DNA from 3 places in the Arthrobacter russicus genome. Region 3 is predicted to be linked to each of the others. Evidence: riboswitches for the same ligand, from Rfam matches in the RefSeq annotation. Region 3 holds a riboswitch; each other region holds the start of a gene.
What was found. Region 3 has a riboswitch for thiamine pyrophosphate ahead of thiC (phosphomethylpyrimidine synthase ThiC). Riboswitches for the same ligand answer to the same signal wherever they lie in the genome.
Positions count from the first base shown of each region.

Region 1 (3,356 bases), 130 kb from region 3:
GTCGGGGTTACGCGATGGAGGTGACTTTGACCTTGGTCAGCGACTGGCGGTGGCCCTGGCGCTTCTTGTAACCGGTCTTGTTCTTGAACTTCTGGATGACGATCTTCGGACCACGGAGGTCTTCGAGGATTTCAGCCTTGACCTTGATCTTGGCCAGGTCCTTGGCATCGGAGGTGATTTTCTCACCATCGACCAGGAGCACGGCAGGCAACTCAATGGTGCTGCCGACTCCACCGGGGACGCGGTTCAGGGTCACGAAGTCTCCGACGGAAACCTTCTCTTGGCGGCCGCCTGCGCGGACAATCGCGTACACCACTGGGTAACTCACTTCTCTCGACGTTTAAAAACTAAAGTTTGCGTGCGGATACTGTTCACGGATGTTCCCAGGATCTGCTTGTGCCACTCGCCGAGGGAATCTGAGCATCTTCGCGGTGATGTTCACTGCGAAAGACGCGACCCAATAACGGCGTATGCACCGACAGTCCAGAATACGCCATAGGACGTTCACACCGCAAATGCACGGCTCCTGGCCGACGGAATAGTCCCCGGCCCGAGTGGCTTGCACGGCTAACCGTGCCTGTCCATACTACCGGCCGCTTCCGGCCTGACCAAGCGCGGCGCGCGGCGCGTCGAAGAATTCCAGCTCGTACTCGCTCGCGGCCTGGAACGCCTGCCACATCAGCTCGCGTTCTGCGCCGTCGACCCGGGCCGCGGCCATGGCCGCGAATTCGATCGCCTGTTCGGTCGCAGCGGCGAAATCCTCATCGGCATAGGTGTCCAGCCAGGCCCCGTAAGGATGCGGGTCGATCAGGCTGCGCGAGGCCGCCAACTCTTTGCCGACCCAGGAATACAGCCAGTAGCAAGGCAGCACAGCCGCAACCAGGACCGCATAGCTGCTGCCACTGGCTGCCAACAAATGGTCCACGTACTTTTTCGTGACCGGGCCCTCCAACGGCGAGGCGGGGTGCTTTTGCAACCAGGTGCGGTGCAACTCGGCCTCGACGTCCAGGCAATTCGCCGCGCCGCGCGCCCAGAACGCCTGTTGCCGTTCGTCGGGAGCCAAGGCACTGGCCCTGGCCAGTGCCCGGGAATAGCCGTTCAGATAGCGGGCGTCCTGCGCCAGATAGTAGGAGAATTCCGGCTCCGGAAGCGTCCCGGCAGCGAGTCCCCGGATGAAGGGCAACTCCAGGATGCCGGCCCGGATCGGTTCGATCCGGCGCCACCAGTCGTCGGTCACCGGCTCCGGGTGCCAACGGTGGAAGTGGTGCACCGGCCCGAGCCCGCTGCCAACGCGCAGCTCCGCGCCCCGGGCCACCGCCGTATGCAACCAGTCTTTTGCCTCGGCCAAACTCTGCCCCCAATCGCCGTTGCGCGCCTGGCAGGTGGCGATCGCCGCGGAAAACGAGCAGCCGGTGCCGTGCGTGTTGGTGGTCTGCAGCCTGGGCAGCTCGACCACCACCGGCTGCTCCCCCGGCACCAGCAGTGCGTCCCGTGCCGGCCCGGCGCTCAGGTGACCGCCCTTGAGCAGCACCCGGGTCTGCTGGGCATCCGCCAATTGCTGCGCCATGCGCACGGCCGCAGCCCAGTCACCCGGCTCCGCTTCGCGCATCAGCACGCCGAGTTCCGGAAGATTCGGCGTCACCAGATCCGCCAAGTGGACCAGCTCGCGCAAAGCGTCCTCGGCCTCGGCGTCGAGCAGCCGGTCCCCGCTGGAGGCGACCATCACCGGGTCCAGCACGATGACCGGCGGGCGGTGTTCGCGCAACCAATCGCGGACCACGCCGATCACCTGGGAATCAGCCAGCATGCCGATCTTCACCGCATCCAGTTCGATGTCATCGCTGATCGCCTGCAATTGACTGCGCAGGAACCCCGCCGGCGGCACGTGCACGGCACGGACTCCGTGTGTGTTTTGCGCAGTCAAAGCGGTGACCGCGGCCATGCCGTAGCCGCCGAGCGCCGAAATGCTCTTCAGATCCGCTTGGATTCCGGCACCGCCGGAAGGGTCCGAACCGGCGATCGACAAGATTCGCGGAATCGCGGTGGCAACCGGTGAATCCGTTGCGGTACGGGTGGGCAATGCGGCAGCAGAAACAACCATGACATCCCTCCGCCGGAATTAACCGGACAGGTTCAACGGGTATCTGATCTCAGCCGGCCCTGCTGGCCTGGCACCCCGTGTCAGCTACTCAGCCTACCGGTTTCGGAGAGCAAGATGGCTTCGGGTTAGCAAGAAAACCTGCTCTCCTGCTAACCCGAAGCCATCTTCTATCGCGTGCGGCTCCGCAAAGCGGCCCGCCGCAGAACTAGAGCTCCGAAGCCGGTACCCCGACGCCGAGGATCATCGGCTCAGCCGCGGCAGGCTTCTTTTCCGCCGCGCGCTTCGCCGAGGCAGGCGGAGCCGAGATCGCTCCGCCGTGCGGTTCGCTCTCGATCGACTGAATCTCATTGCTGCCCGCCGCGCCCTGGGCCCGACCCGCGGCCCGATGCCGTCGCGGACGACGGCCACCCGAAGTTTTCGGCTCGGATTCGATTGCTTCCCGCTCCGGTTGCTCGGCCGGCTGCTGGGGCTTCAGGTGATCGAACACATCGGCCAAGCCGTCCAAGGTGAGGTCCGGCTTCCGGGGCGCCTCATCCAGGTGACCACGCGGAATTTCCACGGTCTCGCCGCCGATGGTCAGCACCGCGGCCGGGTCGTGCGCAGGCTCTGCGGCGTCGTCCGGTTGCTCGTGGTGAGCAGCTTGGGCGGCCGCCGCGATATTGGCCAGCGCAGCCCGCGCAGCCGAGGCTTTGGCTTCGCGTTCCGCCTCGCTGAGTTCCTCGACCACGGCCTCCGGCTCAGCCTGGGCTTGCTGCCGGTTCCGATTGCGCTTGCGTTCGCCCCGGCTGGGCCGTTGGTTCTCGGCCCGCGGACTGTGCTGTTCCGCAGCGATCGCATGGGTCGCCCGACGGTGTTCGACCGGTTCGTCATGGGTGACCACGCCGCGGCCGGCACAGGCTTCGCACTGCTCGCCGAATACTTCGAGCAAACCGGTGCCCATCCGTTTTCGGGTCATTTGGATCAGGCCGAGCGAGGTCACCTCGGCGACCTGGTGTTTGGTCCGGTCCCGGCCCAAACACTCGACCAAGCGGCGCAGCACCAAATCGCGGTTCGACTCGAGCACCATGTCGATGAAGTCGATCACGATGATGCCGCCGATGTCGCGCAGACGCAGCTGCCGGACGACCTCTTCGGCCGCTTCCAAGTTGTTCTTGGTCACCGTTTCTTCGAGGTTGCCCCCGGAGCCGGTGAACTTGCCGGTGTTGACGTCGACCACGGTCATCGCCTCGGTGCGGTCGATCACCAACGAGCCGCC
Region 1 is NZ_JAVDQF010000001.1:367,890-371,245, forward strand. It holds gene rplU (50S ribosomal protein L21) at 8-316, opposite strand; gene thiD (bifunctional hydroxymethylpyrimidine kinase/phosphomethylpyrimidine kinase) at 587-2,101, opposite strand; TPP riboswitch at 2,089-2,189, opposite strand; gene JOE69_RS01720 (Rne/Rng family ribonuclease) at 2,307-3,356, opposite strand, start outside.
Region 1: linked by a shared signal. The riboswitch ahead of thiD (bifunctional hydroxymethylpyrimidine kinase/phosphomethylpyrimidine kinase) and the one ahead of thiC (phosphomethylpyrimidine synthase ThiC) in region 3 are both predicted to bind thiamine pyrophosphate.

Region 2 (3,356 bases), 2.0 Mb from region 3:
CGTCTTGGCCGAATGTCGGTTCGTCCAGGATCAGCAGCTGCGGACTCGCGGCGAGCACGGTCGCCACCGAAAGCCGGCGCTTCTCGCCGCCGGACAGGGTATAGGGGTTGGCATCGCGGAGCCCGGTCAAGCGCAGCCGCTCCAGGAGTTCATCCACCCGCTCGGCGCCACGGCCCAGCAGCCGCGGGCCGAAAGCCAGTTCCTCGGCCACCGTCCCGGTGACGAATTGGTGCTCCGGCTCTTGGAAGACCGTGCCGATCCGTTCGATCAGTTCGGCGCCGCTCCAGTCGATCGGGTCCGGCCCGGCGCCAGCGGCCAGACCGGGCCCGGCCTGCAACGTCCCTGCGGCCGGGGACAGCAGTCCGCCCAGGGTCAGGGCAAGGGTGGATTTCCCAGATCCGTTGCGGCCGGTGATCGTCAAGGACTGACCGGCGTGGATCGCCAGGTCGATCTGCGCCGCGGCCGGCGCGACGGCCCGGCTGGCCTTCCCGCGGCGTCGGCCGCGCCGCGATGCGGTAGCACCCTGCCGGGACACCGCGAGGCCGGCCGCTTGCATCAGGGCTTCGGCCGGAGGGCCGGACTGGGTATCCTGCACCGGCCGGGTGGCCGGCACTTCGCCGGGCAACCAGACTCCCGCCGCACGCAGTGAGGCACGCGCCTGGAACCGGTCGTCCAGGATTTTTTCCGGCGCGCCGTCGAACAGCACGCCTTGCCCCGGACCGCCCAGCACCACGATGCGGTCGACGACTTCCAACCACACGGCGACCCGGTGTTCGACCACGACCAAAGTGGCTCCGCTGCGTTCCACCGAGCGGAGCACCGCATCGCGCACGTCGAGCACACCGGCCGGATCGAGATTCGCCGTCGGCTCGTCCAACAGCAACAGACCGGGCTGCATCGCGAGCAGACCGGCCAGGCCCAATCGTTGCTTCTGACCGCCGGAGAGCTTCCCCGTGGCCTGGTCCAAGGGCAGTTCCAGGCCCACCGCATCCAGCGCGGCCCGCACCCGCGGCCAGATCAGCTCGCGGGGAACCGCCAGGTTTTCTGCCCCGAATGCCACATCGTCGCCGATCCGGGACAGCACCACCTGGGCATCCGGGTCCTGCTGCATGAGCCCCACCCGACCCCGCTGCCGGGCCGGCGCCGCGCCGTCCAGCAGCAAGGATCCGAACTCTTCGGCATCCAGTTCGTCGCCGAGCAGCCCCGCAGCAGCATGCAGGAAAGTGGACTTCCCGGCACCGGAGGGTCCGAGCAGCAAAACCCGCTCGCCGGGGTCGATCTGCAAGTCAAGGCCGCGCACCGCCGGCTGCGACCGGTCGGCGTGCTGCCAGCCCCACCCTTCGGCCCGGAGCCCCAGCGGGGCCACCGAGGCAGCCGTCCGTGCGGACGGGCGCTTCGGCATACTCAGAACGCTGGTTCGCCGGCGGCCCGCCGCGACGCCAGATTGGCCAACGCGCCGGTGCGGGCCAGCCCCCGGGTGATCAGCCAGGAAACCAGGCCGGCGATGACCATGCCGGAGACCACGGCAAAGCCGAAGTAGAGGACTTTCCAGCTGAACTCCCACGCCACATTGGAAATCAGGTTGTCGTTGAGGCCCATCGCCGCGCCGGCCAGAGCCCCGGCGAGCAGAGCCGGCGGCAGATTGAACCGGCGGTAGCGAAACAGCGCGAAGCCGAACTCGGCGCCGAGTCCTTGGACCAGTCCGGAAAGCAGCACAGTCATGCCGAAATGCGTGCCCAGAACGCCTTCGACGGCGGCCGCGATCAGTTCGCAGAACAATGCGGCGCCCGGTTTGCGAATCACCAGCCCGCCGATCACGCCCGCGATCAGCCAACCGCCGCCGTAGAGCCCGCCCAGCGGCGGGAACGCCGCGAAGGCGATCGAAACCGGGCCGTAGAGCGCCGACCAGGCCCAGAAGACCACTCCGACGGCGACGCCCAGCACCGCCGCAACCACGATGTCCACCACTCGCCAACGGCTGCGCTGGGCAAGGGATTTCTGCGCAGAAGACTGCGGACCGGCGGAATTGTTTGCGGTATTGGCCGCCCCGGATTGCTCGTTCGCCATACTGTCCTCCTTTTCAGGAGGGGCGGCGTGTACGGTGACACGCCGAAGAGCACTCGACTCCCTTCGCCGGTACTAACCGGATCAGGTTCGAGGGTCTGCGGCTATCCGCACTCTCAGCGCCCGCCTTGCGGCGGCGCTCCCCTGTCGTTTGATTGCTGTGCAAGTTTACACCCGCGTCGCACCCAACGTTGAGTGGCCAGCTCTGCAGCTTATAAAGCCGATTTGGCCTGCAGATCTGGCCGCCCGGTGGGAGGCGTTCAGGTCAGGTCGCGGGACTGGTTGAATCTGGCGATGGCCCGCTGCGCCCCGCGCCCGGTCAGGGTTTGGATGATCGCGGCCACGGTCGCGGAAACCACCGCGAAAATCAACGCCGAGCGGAGGCTGTGCTCCAGGTTCTCGCCGTCTTTGGGCGGAGGGTTTCCGGTGGTTTTGGTCCACACCGTGTCCACGACCTTGTTGGCGGCGAACCCCGCGCCGAAGCTGATTCCGGCGGCCAGAAGCTTGAAGATCAGATTCATGTCCCTAGCCTACTTGAGCTTTCCGGCCTGCGCGTTGGGGATGCAATTCACGGCGCCCTGGTAATCCAGTTGGGCTTTGACGCTCCACGGCACGGTGGCCCCGGGAGCCACCGCTTTGAGCACGGCGACGCCGCGCGCCACCACGTCCGAACTGGCCGTGGCCCAATCCACCGCGATCACGATGTCGGTCGCCGAGCCGGCGCCATTGGTCGCTTGGCCGGCGGCTGTCACCGGGCCCGCTGCCATCCCGCATTGGTCCAAAGTGATGCTGGAGCGGATGCCCTGCGCCCCGTCCAGCTCCGGCACCGGCGGCAGCACCGGCGAGATCACGCCTTGGCTGGCTTGCGTGCTCGGCGCCGGGGCGAGCGCCGAGGAGGACCCGTCAGAAGACCCGTCCGACGACGGCGTGCAGCCGGCCAAGGCCAGACCGGCCGCAGCCACGGCGGCGATGAGCAGAGACGGTTTGCGGTGCTTGTTCATATTCCCCTTGGTTCAGTTCCTACGGCGCCGGCGCGCTCCCAGGAACAGCAGGATCGCACCGATCACGATGATCAACGCTCCCAACCCGATGATCCAGAGGTTGCTGACGCCGGTATTCGGCAATGGTTCCACCGGCGGTGTGGGCGGAGTCGGTTTCGGGTCCAGTCCGGTTTTCACCGAGGCCGGATCCGACGTGAGCTTCTGCCCGCCGCTGCTGCCGCTGCTCACCCTGGCCGTGGCGACGTTCGACACCGCACCGGCGTCGACGTCGGCCGCAGTCACCTGGTACGG
Region 2 is NZ_JAVDQF010000001.1:2,446,864-2,450,219, reverse strand. It holds gene JOE69_RS11405 (ABC transporter ATP-binding protein) at 1-1,402, opposite strand, end outside; gene JOE69_RS11400 (ECF transporter S component) at 1,405-2,067, opposite strand; TPP riboswitch at 2,109-2,220, opposite strand; gene JOE69_RS11395 (DUF4235 domain-containing protein) at 2,325-2,585, opposite strand; gene JOE69_RS11390 (hypothetical protein) at 2,595-3,065, opposite strand; gene JOE69_RS11385 (CshA/CshB family fibrillar adhesin-related protein) at 3,078-3,356, opposite strand, start outside.
Region 2: linked by a shared signal. The riboswitch ahead of JOE69_RS11400 (ECF transporter S component) and the one ahead of thiC (phosphomethylpyrimidine synthase ThiC) in region 3 are both predicted to bind thiamine pyrophosphate.

Region 3 (3,356 bases):
GCGACAACGATGCGGTAGTACGGTGCGCGCATTTTTCCAAAGCGCTTGAGGCGAATCTTAACGGCCACTTTTGTGGTCACTCCTGTTTCTGAAACGGGTCGAACCCTGTGTCACGCTCCCGTGGGGCGGGCCGATCTGAGGGTTCTGAAGGACACAATGCGCGCACGGAGAGAGGGGCCATGCGGATCGAGTACCTGTTCATTATGCCAGATGGTTCCGCGCAGCGCGAACTTCACACGGTGATGTAATACAGCGCCAACCGCGCGTCCTCGTCGGCTGCGACCACCTGGCCCGCCATCGATGCGATGCTGCGCAAAAGGGGCTCGGCGACGGCCGGCGTGGTGGCGAATTCTTCGGTTGCCGCCCATGCCGCGGCGAGTTCGGAAACTTCTTCCTGGTCTTCCAGCGTCGGCAATTCGGCGAGGACCTCGGCCAAGGCATCCGGAAGCACCATCAGATGGTCCAGGTCGACGTCGACCATGCCGAGCGCAGTCTCGGTGCCCGTGGCGTGCACCGTCTTGACCGCCAATTCGCCCAGTACTTCCAGATCGAGATCGGTTGCTTCGCCCAGGTCGAGCAACTGCTTGGGCTTCGGCCCGCCGTCGCGTGCGTAGCGGCTGGCTTCGTGGTGGGTTGCGATGAACAACTGGTTAGTGGACATGGCATGGCCTTCCGCCGGTGGTCCGGGGCTCTGGGTTCGGGCCCCTGTTGAGTCAAGACTAGCCGGACTTCGCAGCGGTTCAAGCACGCCGGGCGGGCTGTTCGGAAAGCAATTCCGCGGCCATCGCCACCCGCGCGCCGAGCGCGTCCAGCCCCAGCGCCTGCTCGTGCTCGCGCAGTTGCCGCAACCCGGGCGTACCCGGCTCGACGACGCGGAACCCGCATCTCGCGTAAAACGGCGCATTGAACGGCACATCGCGAAAGGTGCACAAGGTCATCCGGCGGTAGCCTGCGGTCCGCGCCCAGTTCTTGGCCGTCTCGATCAACGCTCTGCCGATCCCCTGCCCCGCGGCTTCCGGCAGCACCGAGATCTGCTCCAGATGCGCCTGCCCGTCGACCTCGTCCAGTTTGGCCAGGCCCAATAGCTGGCCCGACCGTTCCGCGAGCAGCACGTGCAATCCGGCGCGGTATTCTTCCGCACTGCTCGCCGCAGGCAGCCTTGACAGGCCCATCACCGAGTCCGCTGCGCTCTCGATCCCCGGCAGCTGCGGGTAGTCTGCCTCCTCGGCAGTCCGGATACTAAATTCCATGGCTGGATCCTATCCCCCGGATCGGCCACCGCCGAGCCGGATCTGCTAACCTCGGATCATCCACACGGGTGCCCTTGGCAAAGGGCTGAGATCAGGCCGATACCGCCTGCGACCGTTCGAACCTGTCCGGGTCATTCCGGCGAAGGAAGTAGGAAACACCATCATGTCTGCTGCCCAGATTCACGATTCCGGCAACAATCACCCAGCCCATTCGCTCGGCTTCCTCGAAGCCGGCGAGCTGCGCGTCCCGGTCACCCGGATAGCTTTGGACGATTCGCCGGAGGGGCCCAATCCGGACTTCGTGACTTATCGCACCGCAGGACCTGGCAGCGATCCGGTGCGCGGTCTGCCGCCGCTGCGCGCTGAGTGGGTTGCCGCCCGCGGCGACGTGGAAACCTATCCGGGCCGGCGTCGCGACTTGTCCGACGACGGCCGCTCAGCGGTCCGGCGCGGTGCGGCTTCAGCGGAATGGCAGGGCGCCAAGCCGGAACCTCGGCGTGCCCTGCCCGGCCGGCGGGTGACCCAAATGCATTACGCACGCGCCGGCGTCGTGACCAAGGAAATGCAGTTCGTCGCGCTGCGCGAGGGCTGCGAGGTGGAACTGGTGCGCTCCGAAGTCGCGGCCGGCCGGGCAATCATCCCGAACAACATCAATCACCCGGAATCGGAGCCGATGATCATCGGCAAGGCATTTTTGGTGAAGATCAATGCCAATATCGGCAACTCCGCCGTGACCTCGTCGATTGCTGAGGAAGTCGACAAAATGCAGTGGGCCACCCGCTGGGGCGCGGACACCGTGATGGACCTTTCCACCGGCGATGACATTCACACCACGCGCGAGTGGATCATCCGCAACTCCCCCGTGCCGATCGGCACCGTGCCGATCTACCAGGCGCTGGAGAAGGTCAACGGTGATGCCTCCGCGCTGACCTGGGAAATCTTCCGGGACACCGTGATTGAGCAGTGCGAGCAGGGCGTGGATTACATGACGATTCACGCCGGGGTATTGCTGCGTTATGTACCGCTCACCGCGAATCGGGTGACCGGGATTGTTTCGCGCGGTGGCTCGATTATGGCCGGCTGGTGCTTGGCGCATCATCAGGAAAACTTCCTCTACACGCACTATGACGAGCTGTGCGAGATCTTCGCCCAGTACGACGTCGCCTTCTCCTTGGGCGACGGGCTGCGGCCGGGTGCCACCGCGGATGCGAACGACGCCGCACAGTTCGCGGAGCTAGATACTTTGGCCGAGCTGACCGCCCGGGCCTGGGAATTCGACGTGCAGGTGATGGTGGAAGGCCCCGGGCACATTCCGTTCCATCTGGTCCGGGAGAATGTAGAACGCCAGCAAGAGCTGTGCAAAGGTGCGCCGTTCTACACGCTCGGCCCACTGGTGACCGACATCGCGCCGGGCTATGACCACATCACCTCGGCGATCGGCGCGACCGAAATCGCCCGCTACGGCACCGCTATGCTCTGCTACGTCACGCCGAAGGAACACTTGGGCCTGCCGAACAAGGACGATGTGAAGACCGGTGTGATCACCTACAAGATCGCGGCGCACGCGGCGGACTTGGCCAAGGGGCATCCGGGCGCACATCTGCGCGACGACGCCTTGTCCAAGGCGCGATTCGAGTTCCGCTGGAAGGACCAATTCTCGCTTTCGCTGGACCCGGCGACGGCGGAGGCCTTCCACGACGAGACCTTGCCCGCCGAACCGGCGAAGACCGCGCACTTCTGCTCCATGTGCGGGCCGAAGTTCTGCTCGATGCGGATTTCCCAAGATATCCGGGCCGAGTTCGGCGGCGCTACGGAACAGGCGACGCTGGTGGCATCGATCGAGGAGATGCAGGCCGGATTGCGGGCCAAGTCCGAGGAGTTTGTCGCCGCCGGCAAGGAGATCTACTCGGAAGCCCAACCCTAACCAGGATTCCGGTCTTGACCTGACTTGGGCGCAGTTGAGCCGGGTGCTTATCCACAGAACCCCGCTCAACTGCGCCCAAGTCGAAGAAAACGTCAGTGTTGCGCTCCAACCTGGAGCGATGAGACGCAGGCTGCTTCCGGAAAATCTTCCACTACCCGCCTTCACTCTGGCACAAGCTAGAA
Region 3 is NZ_JAVDQF010000001.1:496,154-499,509, forward strand. It holds gene rpsP (30S ribosomal protein S16) at 1-68, opposite strand, end outside; gene JOE69_RS02345 (hypothetical protein) at 233-661, opposite strand; gene JOE69_RS02350 (GNAT family N-acetyltransferase) at 741-1,250, opposite strand; TPP riboswitch at 1,305-1,415, shown strand; gene thiC (phosphomethylpyrimidine synthase ThiC) at 1,414-3,174, shown strand; gene JOE69_RS02360 (endonuclease domain-containing protein) at 3,293-3,356, shown strand, end outside.